One region of the Pseudomonas sp. JZ114 genome, then DNA from elsewhere that is predicted to be linked to it. Evidence: predicted binding sites of a transcription regulator. Region 1 holds the regulator's gene; each other region holds the start of a gene.

The links. The regulator LexA, encoded in region 1, represses DNA repair genes until DNA is damaged. The targets are predictions, from matches to a motif close to CTGTNTNNNNANACAG.
Region 2: a site for LexA is predicted at 2,110-2,125, ahead of recA (recombinase RecA). Genes of this name have one in related genera too.
Region 3: a site for LexA is predicted at 1,326-1,341, ahead of recN (DNA repair protein RecN). Genes of this name have one in related genera too.

What each region holds. Positions count from the first base shown of each region.
Region 1 is NZ_CP069256.1:1,475,929-1,479,206, forward strand. It holds gene JQR90_RS06880 (DUF6586 family protein) at 1-289, shown strand, start outside; gene JQR90_RS06885 (hypothetical protein) at 436-672, shown strand; gene sulA (SOS-induced cell division inhibitor SulA) at 673-1,143, opposite strand; gene lexA (transcriptional repressor LexA) at 1,174-1,785, opposite strand; gene JQR90_RS06900 (TetR/AcrR family transcriptional regulator) at 1,956-2,663, shown strand; gene nagZ (beta-N-acetylhexosaminidase) at 2,769-3,278, shown strand, end outside.
Region 2 is NZ_CP069256.1:1,169,370-1,172,647, reverse strand. It holds gene JQR90_RS05490 (TIGR00730 family Rossman fold protein) at 1-450, shown strand, start outside; gene recX (recombination regulator RecX) at 479-943, opposite strand; gene recA (recombinase RecA) at 1,018-2,064, opposite strand; gene JQR90_RS05475 (CinA family protein) at 2,174-2,650, opposite strand; gene JQR90_RS05470 (LacI family DNA-binding transcriptional regulator) at 2,852-3,278, shown strand, end outside.
Region 3 is NZ_CP069256.1:473,524-476,801, forward strand. It holds gene recN (DNA repair protein RecN) at 1-1,281, opposite strand, end outside; gene grpE (nucleotide exchange factor GrpE) at 1,476-2,045, shown strand; gene dnaK (molecular chaperone DnaK) at 2,137-3,278, shown strand, end outside.

The sequences.
Region 1 (3,278 bases):
TTTAAACCCACAAGCTTTGAAAGATTCGCCAACTCCTGAGTTGGCTGAATTGTTTGAATTGGCAAGTCATCAGCAAACATGGCTGGCTCAGTTGCTGGATGGGTTCTCTGCATTGCAAAAACCACCGCAGCCTATCAAGCAGGCTAAGGTTGACCCTGGTCTGCCGCTGATTGAGTCGGTTACGCTTGATGAAGAGAAGAGGCTGCTGAGCCATACTGAACTCGAAGCCTGGAGAAAAAACATCAAGGAGTTGGCGCTGCGCTTTCGTGGTTTATTGACCGAATGGTGAGGCACAGACGCCAAAAATGTGTAGATCTTCTTGATTGAAGAGCTGTCTTGCAACATTTTAGTCTTTATTGCATTACGTTAATCGATAGAGCCTAGGGAAGGGCAGGTGCGACTGCTACAATGCCAGCGCCTGCTGGAGATGCACATATGTCTACGTCTTATCTTGAAATTGTCGAACTGGCTGATGGCCGTATCGTTCTGCGCCGTGCCGATGGTGAAGAGGCACTGGTGACATTGGAATTTTCTTCCGATGCGAAGGACTTTCTGCATGGCCAGCAAGTTGAAGTGGCTAAAGCCATGTTCAATTTGGGTGTGCAGATGGCGGGGCGTCTAGCCGAAGGAGATATGATAGAACGCGAAGATACTCCCCGCGTTCTTCATTGATCAGCCCAAGCGAATGTTAAGGCTTTGGGCGTTGCCTGTCTGAGCGGCCAAAGCCAGCTTTTTCTTCTCGGAAGTCTTCATGCCGTGGAGCCAGCTCACCACGGTATGGCTTCTTCCTGAGCGTAAGGCTTCACAAGCAAGCTCTAGTGTCTGCATGCTCTGACGCGGTTGCAGCAGCAGGATTCTATTCAGATTCAAATCCCTTGAGCGCAGCCACTTTGTCGTTAGCAGCGTCGGAGGTGCTATCAGTGTCAGCCACCGGGGATCCTGTTCGTCACTCAACTCCCGCAGCATGGGTGCTAGCAAATGCAGGCAATGGTCTTGAGCGCCGTTTAGAGTCACTTCACTAAAGCAATCAGGCAGAGTCGCCGCCTGAATAGGTCCAGCCAAAAAAGGATTGAGCGACGGTTGAACCAGTGCGTCGTGAAACAACGGCAACTGTCCATGATCCGGCGGCAATAAAGATTGCACTGAACACCTCCTTATAGATACGTTGACTCGTTAACGCCTGATGACACCTACGCTCAGGCCTTCGATTACTAGATCCTGCTTATTGAGGTCCACCTCAATAGGCTGGAAATCAGGGTTTTCAGCAATCAGCCAAACCTTGTTGCCCTCACGTTTGAACCGCTTGACCGTAACTTCTTCTCCGACACGAGCAACCACGACTTGCCCGTTGCGCGCCTCACGAGTGACGTGAACCGCCAGAAGGTCACCATCAAGAATACCAATGTTCTTCATGCTCATGCCTTCTACCTTGAGAAGGTAATCCGCACGTGGTTGGAAGAAGTCAGGGTTAATATTGCAATTTTCTTCCACGTGCTGCTGGGCCAGGATTGGCGCGCCTGCAGCGACACGACCGATGACAGGGAGCTCACTGTCAGAAGGTTTCTGTGTTTCCAGCCCAGGAATGCGGATTCCGCGAGAGGCACCAGGCGTCATTTCAATAGCGCCTTTACGTGCAAGCGCCTTGAGGTGCTCCTCTGCCGCATTCGGGGATTTGAAGCCAAGCTCCTGAGCGATTTCCGCACGGGTGGGCGGGAATCCGTTTTCTTCAAGGCAGCGCTTGATGAAGCTCAGGATTTCAGACTGTCTCGGAGTTAGTTTTAGCATGATAGGTGTCTGGCTTTATATACAGTTCCTGGGATTATATACAGTATTGGTTTGAGGGCAACCGACTTTTTATCAGCCAAATGCCATTACGGCACTTAGCTATCCCAGGCATTGACTCAGGAATGTTTTAAACATATGTTTAAAACATTTTATGATCAGGTAGTTAAGCGATGGCTCAATCTGAAACGGTCGAGCGGATATTGGATGCCGCTGAACAACTTTTTGCTGAGCGTGGCTTTGCTGAAACATCGCTCCGCCTGATAACCAGCAAGGCGAATGTAAACCTTGCAGCAGTGAATTATCACTTCGGCTCGAAGAAATCCCTTATCCAGGCGGTATTCTCTCGTTTTCTGGACCCTTATTGCGCGTGTTTGGAAAATGAGTTGGACCGACGGTACGGCAAGTCCGGGACCAAGGCAGACCTTAAGGAGCTTCTTTATCTGCTGGTAGATCAGGCGTTAGCCATCAAACCGCGTCACGGTAATGATCTTTCCATTTTCATGCGGCTTTTAGGGCTGGCATTCAGTGAGAGCCAGGGGCATCTGAAGAAATACCTCGAAGAGGCATACGGACGCGTTTTTCGTCGCTACATGGAGCTGGTTGCCATGGCTGCGCCTGCCATTCCTCCGCTGGAGCTGTTCTGGCGCGCTCACTTCATGATAGGGGTGGCTGCATTCAGCATGTCAGGTATCAAGGCTTTGAAGGCCATGGCTGATAATGATTTTGGTGTACATACGTCAACGGAGCAGGTATTGCGTTTGATGGTGCCTTTCATGGCCAGTGGCATGCTGGCGGAGAGTGCAATGACGGATCAGGCTCTGGCATCTGCGCAATTCAAGCCCCGCAAGCCTGTCAGTCAGGATGCTCAGCGCTTCTGAGTGAGGATATGCCAGCGCTTTCAGCAAAGGCATTACTGACACATTGATTGAAACGAGTTGAAAGGGCACCATGCCTCACTTGTTTTCTGTGCCTCAGGAATGCCTATGCAAGGCTCATTAATGGTGGACATTGGCGGCACATGGCTGACCGCTGAAGACCGACATTTCCTGCGCCAGCCCGAAGTGGGTGGGCTCATTCTTTTTGCTCGCAATATCGAGCATCCTCGCCAGGTGCGTGAGCTATGTGAAGCCATACGCGCCGAGCGGCCGGAGTTGCTATTGGCTGTCGACCAAGAGGGCGGCCGCGTCCAGCGACTTCGACAGGGCTTTGTACGTCTGCCTGCCATGCGGCGATTTGCCAATCATCCAGAGGCCGACCGCCTTGCCGAGGCATGCGGGTGGATAATGGCAACCGAAGTGCTGGCCGTCGGGCTCGACTTCAGCTTTGCTCCGGTTCTGGATCTTGATCATGGCCGTAGCGCAGTAATCGGTCAGCGAGCCTTTGAAGGAGCGCCGGGCAGGGCAACCGATCTGGCGGGTGCTTTCATTCGCGGCATGCATGCTGCCGGCATGGCTGCAACTGGCAAGCATTTCCCGGGACATGGGTGGGCAGAA
Region 2 (3,278 bases), 310 kb from region 1:
AGCCCTCTCGTACCCGTCGTGCTACTGGATACACCTGAGGGTACGTTCTGGAAGGATGCGGTCACTTTTCTGAAAAAGAACCTGGCGGATGAGCGCTATATCCTGCCCAAGGACCTGAAACTGGCAACGCTGGTGCATACTGCGGAAGAGGCAGCAGAGATCATCAGCCGGTTCTACAGCAACTTTCATTCGACACGCTGGCTGAACGGTCAATTCGTGATGCGTCTGAACCATGCCCTAACATCCGAAGCGCTGGCGCATATCGATACGCACTTTGCGGACCTGTGCAAGAGCGGGCACTTCACTCAGCAAGCCTCGGGCAAAACCAACATCGACGAACCGGAATTTGCTCACCTGAGCCAGCTTTCCTTCAACTTCAATGGCCGCGATTATGGGCGCCTGCGCGAGTTGGTGGATTCACTGAACGATCCACAACATTGGCTACGCTGATCGAGAGGCGTTAGCCGGGCCCGCCCTATCAGTCATCTGGCGCGCCACGCAGCAATCGACTGACGCTGTCGATGGAGAAACCGCGGTAGCTCAAGAAACGTCCCTGCTGTGCGCGTTCCTTAGCGTCAGCGGGGCGCTTGCCTTTGAATTTGCGTTGCCAGACATCACGTAAATGAGCTGACCAGTCTTCCTCACACTCCGATAGGGCCTGTTCGATATCAGCACGGGCAAGACCGCGCTGGGCCAATTCCTCACGGATACGAACAGGTCCATAACCCGCCCGGGCACGACTTGCGATATAGCTACCCAGATAACGTGTCTCGCTCAGCAGCCCCTCTTCGGCCAGGCGATCCAGGGCTGCGTTGATCAGTTCATCCGGTGCCCCCCGCTTACGCAACTTGCGAACCAGCTCTTGTCGGCCATGCTCTCGGCGGGCCAGTAGATCCATAGCTGCTAGGCGAACAGCCGCTGGGGTATCGAGTTCAATAGACATTCAAACGCCCCGTAAAATTATCAGGCTGAAATAAAAAAGCCCTCGCACAGCGAGGGCTTTTATCAGGCAGAACCTTAGAAGTCAGCGTCAGCGCCCGCTTCGGCTTCTTCAGTGGCCGCCCCTTTAACGGGGGCCTGGCTTAGAAGCTTTTCGCGAATGCTCTTGTCGAGCGCATTACGTACTTCAAGGTTCTCTTCCAGGAACTTGGCCGCGTTAGCCTTACCCTGGCCAATCTTGGTTCCTTGGTAGCTATACCAGGCACCTGACTTTTCAACCAGACCCAGCTGTACGCCCAGATCAATGATCTCACCGTTACGGTAGATGCCCTTGCCGTACAGGATCTGGAATTCAGCCTGACGGAATGGTGGAGACACCTTGTTCTTGACGACTTTAACGCGGGTCTCGCTACCTACCACCTCGTCCCCTTCCTTCACCGCACCGGTACGGCGGATATCCAGACGGACCGAGGAGTAGAACTTCAACGCGTTACCGCCAGTTGTAGTTTCCGGGTTGCCAAACATCACCCCGATCTTCATACGGATCTGGTTGATGAAAATCACCAGGCAGTTGGCGGTCTTGATATTGCCGGTGATCTTGCGCAGCGCCTGAGACATCAGACGCGCCTGCAGACCTACGTGCATATCACCCATCTCGCCTTCGATTTCCGCCTTGGGCACCAGAGCAGCTACGGAGTCGACGATGATCACGTCTACGGCATTGGAGCGCACCAGCATGTCGGTGATTTCCAGCGCCTGTTCACCGGTATCCGGCTGGGAAACCAGCAGGTCGTCAACATTGACGCCCAGCTTGCTGGCATAATCCGGATCCAGCGCATGCTCTGCGTCAACGAAGGCACAGGTTGCGCCCTGCTTTTGCGCCTCAGCAATGACGGACAGGGTCAGCGTAGTTTTACCCGACGATTCCGGACCGTAGATTTCTACGATACGGCCCTTGGGCAGACCGCCGATCCCCAGGGCGATATCGAGACCGAGCGAACCGGTGGAAATAGCCGGAATTGCCTGACGCTCATGATCACCCATGCGCATGACTGCGCCTTTGCCAAACTGACGCTCAATTTGACCCAGGGCCGCGGCCAGGGCGCGCTTTTTGTTGTCGTCCATTAAAATCCTCTCGCAAGAAGGTAGGCCAGACGGCCGTGGAAAGCACTGTATATGTGAACAGTATTAAAGCATAAGAAGGGCTCGCTGGCTACCTTTCGATGCGATTTTCTCATGTCGAAATTCGCAATAATCCTTCCAATGCAGCCACAACGGTCTGAGCCCTGACAGCAGCTCTGTCGCCAGGAAAAAAATGTTTCTCGCTATAGATGTCAGAGCCGTTTCCCCACGCCAGCCAGACCGTCCCGACAGGCTTTTCTGGAGAGCCGCCACCCGGGCCTGCGATACCACTGACCGCAACAGCGAACCGGGCCCCGCTGCGTGCCTGCGCCCCACGTACCATGGCCTCGACAACCGCCTGACTGACAGCGCCTACCTCCATAAACAAGTGATCCGGCACATCCAGCTGGGCCGTTTTCTGGGCGTTGGAATACGTCACAAATCCCGCTTCGAACCAGGCAGAGCTGCCCGCTACGCGGGTAATGGCTTCGGCAATACCGCCGCCGGTGCAGGACTCGGCAGTTACGACCTGTGCCTTCAATGCCGATAACCGTTTGCCCAGCTCAGCTGATAACTCATCGATAGTCATTGTGTGGCCCTGAGAAGATGGCGAGGCGAAACCTTTATTGTACAAGGTTGTGAGCTTTCTATATGAGGGCTGCCGCTCGTCGGTTCAAGCCAGGCGTACTCTTGCCAAGCCACAGAACAAAATGGTTTTCTGAAACCGGTTTCAAAGCCTGTCGTTCCATAGACAAGAACTCCACAATATTAGGGAGCAGGCCCATTGGATATGCCTCTTCAAAGCATGCGGCCGCCGCGTGCCACTATCAATCAGGTCGCTCAGGAAGCAGGCGTTTCCAAGGCGAGCGTTTCTCGCTATATCAGCGGAGACAGGCAACTCCTATCAGATGCGCTGGCGTTGCGCATCGAGCTGGCAATCGAAAAGCTTGGCTTTCAGCCTAATCAAATGGCGCGAGGTCTTAAGCGCGGCCGCAGCCGGCTTATCGGTATGCTGGTAGCCGACATGCTCAATCCCTATTCCGTTGCCGTCATGCATGGCGTCGAGACGGCCTGCCGTCGGCATGGCTATTCTCTCATCGTATGTAACACTGATCGAGATGACCTCCAGGAAGAGCGCCACCTGAATGCGCTTCAGTCCTATAACGTGGAAGGCTTGATCGTCAACACGCTGGGTCACCATCCCCGAGAGCTTCAGC
Region 3 (3,278 bases), 1.0 Mb from region 1:
AGTTTTCAACGGCTGACCAGGGTTTGCGCTTACGCGAAACTCCACCGTTTCTTGACCGTAAGGTTGCAGGTCGTCTGAGGGTTCAGGCTGTAGCGTAATAGAGAAACGACCACCAGGCATGCCGAGGCGCTGCATCTCTGTCTCTACGGCTGCCGCCAACTCGGGCGCACGGGTTTGTCGCCGTTCGCTCAGTTCATTGGCCTTTTCTTGATAATGACGTGCATACGCTGCCAGCTCTTCCTGGAGGCGCTCAACCGCTGCATCATCAGCATTAAGCGACTCGAGCTCACTCTGAAGCTGTGTCTGCAAGTGAACAAGTTCTTCGGGCTGTACGCGATGTTTACGCGCCATGGTGTAGATGGCATCCAGGCGCTCCTGTACTACCTGTTGGCGCTCTGGATCGGCCTCGAAGTTATCGATAAAGCGGTTGAGTTCGGACACGGCTTCTTCGATCTGTATCTGCGCCGAACCAATTAGGTTTGTCGCTTCCTCCAGCGGTTTGGGCGCATGACTGAATCCGCCCAGGCGGTGAGTGCTTGTGTTCAGGGCCGACAGGACGTTGCCGCCTTCACCCTCACTGCATAGGTCGATGACCTGACGACAGGCAACAAGAAGCTGCTCTGCGCTGGCTAGTGTCTTCTGCTCCTGTTCAAGTGCTTCGATTTCCCCTTCGCTCAAAGCGAGATTTGCCAGCTCTTCAAGCTGGTAACTCAGCAACTGATAGCGAGCTCGTTGTTCTTCACTGCTACTCGACAGTCGCTCAAGGGTTTGCTTGGTCTGGCGCCACCGCTGTGAAGCCAGCTGTACCTGGCGTGCCAGCTCTTTTGCCTCGGCAAATTCATCCAGCAAGCGGCGATGGGTATCCGTTTTCAGCAGAGACTGATGTTCATGCTGGCTATGGATGTCGATGAGCAGGCTGCCCAATGCTTTAAGGTCCCCTTGAGGGCAGGGCGACCCGTTGATGTAGGCCCGCGAGCGACCTTCGGCTGTAATAACACGACGCAAAATACACAACCCATCATTATCAAGGTCTCGCTCGGCCAGCCAGCTTTGCGCCTCGGGGATGCGTTTCAGATCAAAGGTGGCCAGGATGTCCGCCTTGTCAGCGCCAGGGCGTACTACGCCGCTATCTGCCCTGTCGCCCATGGTAAGGCCGAGCGCATCGAGCATGATCGATTTGCCGGCGCCCGTTTCGCCGGTAATCACTGTCATGCCACGCTCAAGTTCAAGATCGAGATGTTCAACAATCGCGTAATTACGGACGGACAGATGCACCAGCATGTGGGTGGGCTCCGAAATCTGTTGATCTGGTTATTTATTCAGTGGTGTTCATTTATACAGTTTTTCTTTTCGTTCTGGCAATAAGCTCAACCCTTGAAGCTTTAAATGCCGGCCCCATATAGCGGGCAGAACCGCAGGCTTTGCAGCGCTTTATATGGTGCCTCGCCTGCCAACTGATTCGACAGGAGGACGACATGGCTGACGAACAAAATCCAGATATTCAAAAGCCTGAAACCAATCAAGACGCCCAGGCTTCTCAGGGAGATGACCTGGCTGCTCGCGTAGCGTCATTGGAAGAGCAGCTAGCGGCTGCACAAGATCAGATGCTGCGTAGCGCAGCTGAGTTGCAGAACGTCCGTCGCCGCGCTGAGCAGGATGTCGAGAAAGCGCACAAGTTTGCCTTGGAAAAGTTCGCGGGCGACCTATTGGCTGTGATCGATAGCCTTGAGCGTGGTCTTGAGATGTCGGATGCCAACAACGAGGCGCTGCGCCCTATGCGTGAAGGCATGGAGCTGACGCTCAAGGTTTTCCAGGACACGCTCAAGCGTTACCAGGTAGAGGTTATTGATCCGCATGGTGCGCCCTTTAATCCAGAGCATCACCAGGCTATGGCAATGGAGGAAAGTGCCAATGTCGAGCCGGGCAGTGTGCTGAAAGTTTTCCAGAAGGGCTATTCCATCAATGGACGCCTGTTGCGTCCGGCCATGGTGGTTGTCAGCAAGGCGCCTTCGAGTCAGCAGCCGACAATTAACGAAAAGGCTTGAAATAATCTGCTCGATCCCCATTTGGTGAAACAACCGAGCAAAAAAGATCCGCAGACGGATCGCACGGAATCAAGATTTCTGGAGAGTGAACATGGGTAAGATCATTGGTATCGACCTGGGGACGACCAACTCCTGCGTGGCCATCCTCGAAAACGGCAATGTAAAGGTGCTTGAGAACGCTGAAGGCGCTCGCACCACGCCGTCCATTATTGCCTACACCAACGATGGCGAAACACTGGTAGGTCAGCCTGCTAAGCGTCAGGCGGTGACTAACCCGCAAAACACGCTGTACGCCGTCAAGCGTCTGATCGGCCGCCGCTTCGAAGAGAATGTGGTACAGAAAGATATCCAGATGGTGCCCTACAGCATCGTCAAGGCAGACAATGGTGATGCGTGGGTAGAAGTGAAGGGCCAGAAGATGGCTCCTCCGCAGATTTCTGCCGAAGTGCTGAAGAAGATGAAGAAAACCGCCGAGGATTACCTGGGCGAGACAGTAAGCGAAGCGGTAATTACCGTTCCGGCCTACTTCAATGATAGCCAGCGTCAGGCTACCAAGGATGCCGGTCGTATCGCAGGCTTGGATGTTAAGCGAATCATCAACGAGCCGACGGCTGCTGCGCTGGCGTATGGCCTGGACAAGGCCAAGGGCGACCACACCGTTATCGTGTACGATCTGGGTGGCGGTACCTTCGACGTGTCCGTGATTGAAATCGCGGAAGTGGATGGGGAACACCAGTTCGAAGTACTGGCGACCAATGGTGATACCTTCCTGGGTGGTGAAGACTTCGATATTCGTCTGATCGACTATCTGGTAGACGAATTCAAAAAAGAAAGCGGCATCAACCTCAAGGGCGATCCGCTAGCTATGCAGCGTCTGAAAGAAGCTGCTGAGAAAGCCAAGATCGAGCTTTCTTCTGCTCAACAGACTGATGTGAACCTGCCGTACATTACCGCAGACGCAACAGGTCCCAAGCACCTGAACGTGAAGATCTCCCGTGCCAAGTTGGAGTCGCTGGTTGAGGACTTGGTCGAGCGCACCATCGAGCCCTGCCGTACGGCACTGAAGGATGCCGGTATCGATGTGTCCAGCATCGATGAGGTGATCCTGGTTGGTGGTCAGACGCGTATGCCTCTGGTTCAGAAGCGTGTAGCTGAGTTCTTTGGCAAAGAAGCACGTAAAGATGTCAATCCTGACGAAGCGGTAGCTATCGGCGCTGCGATTCAGGGTGCCGT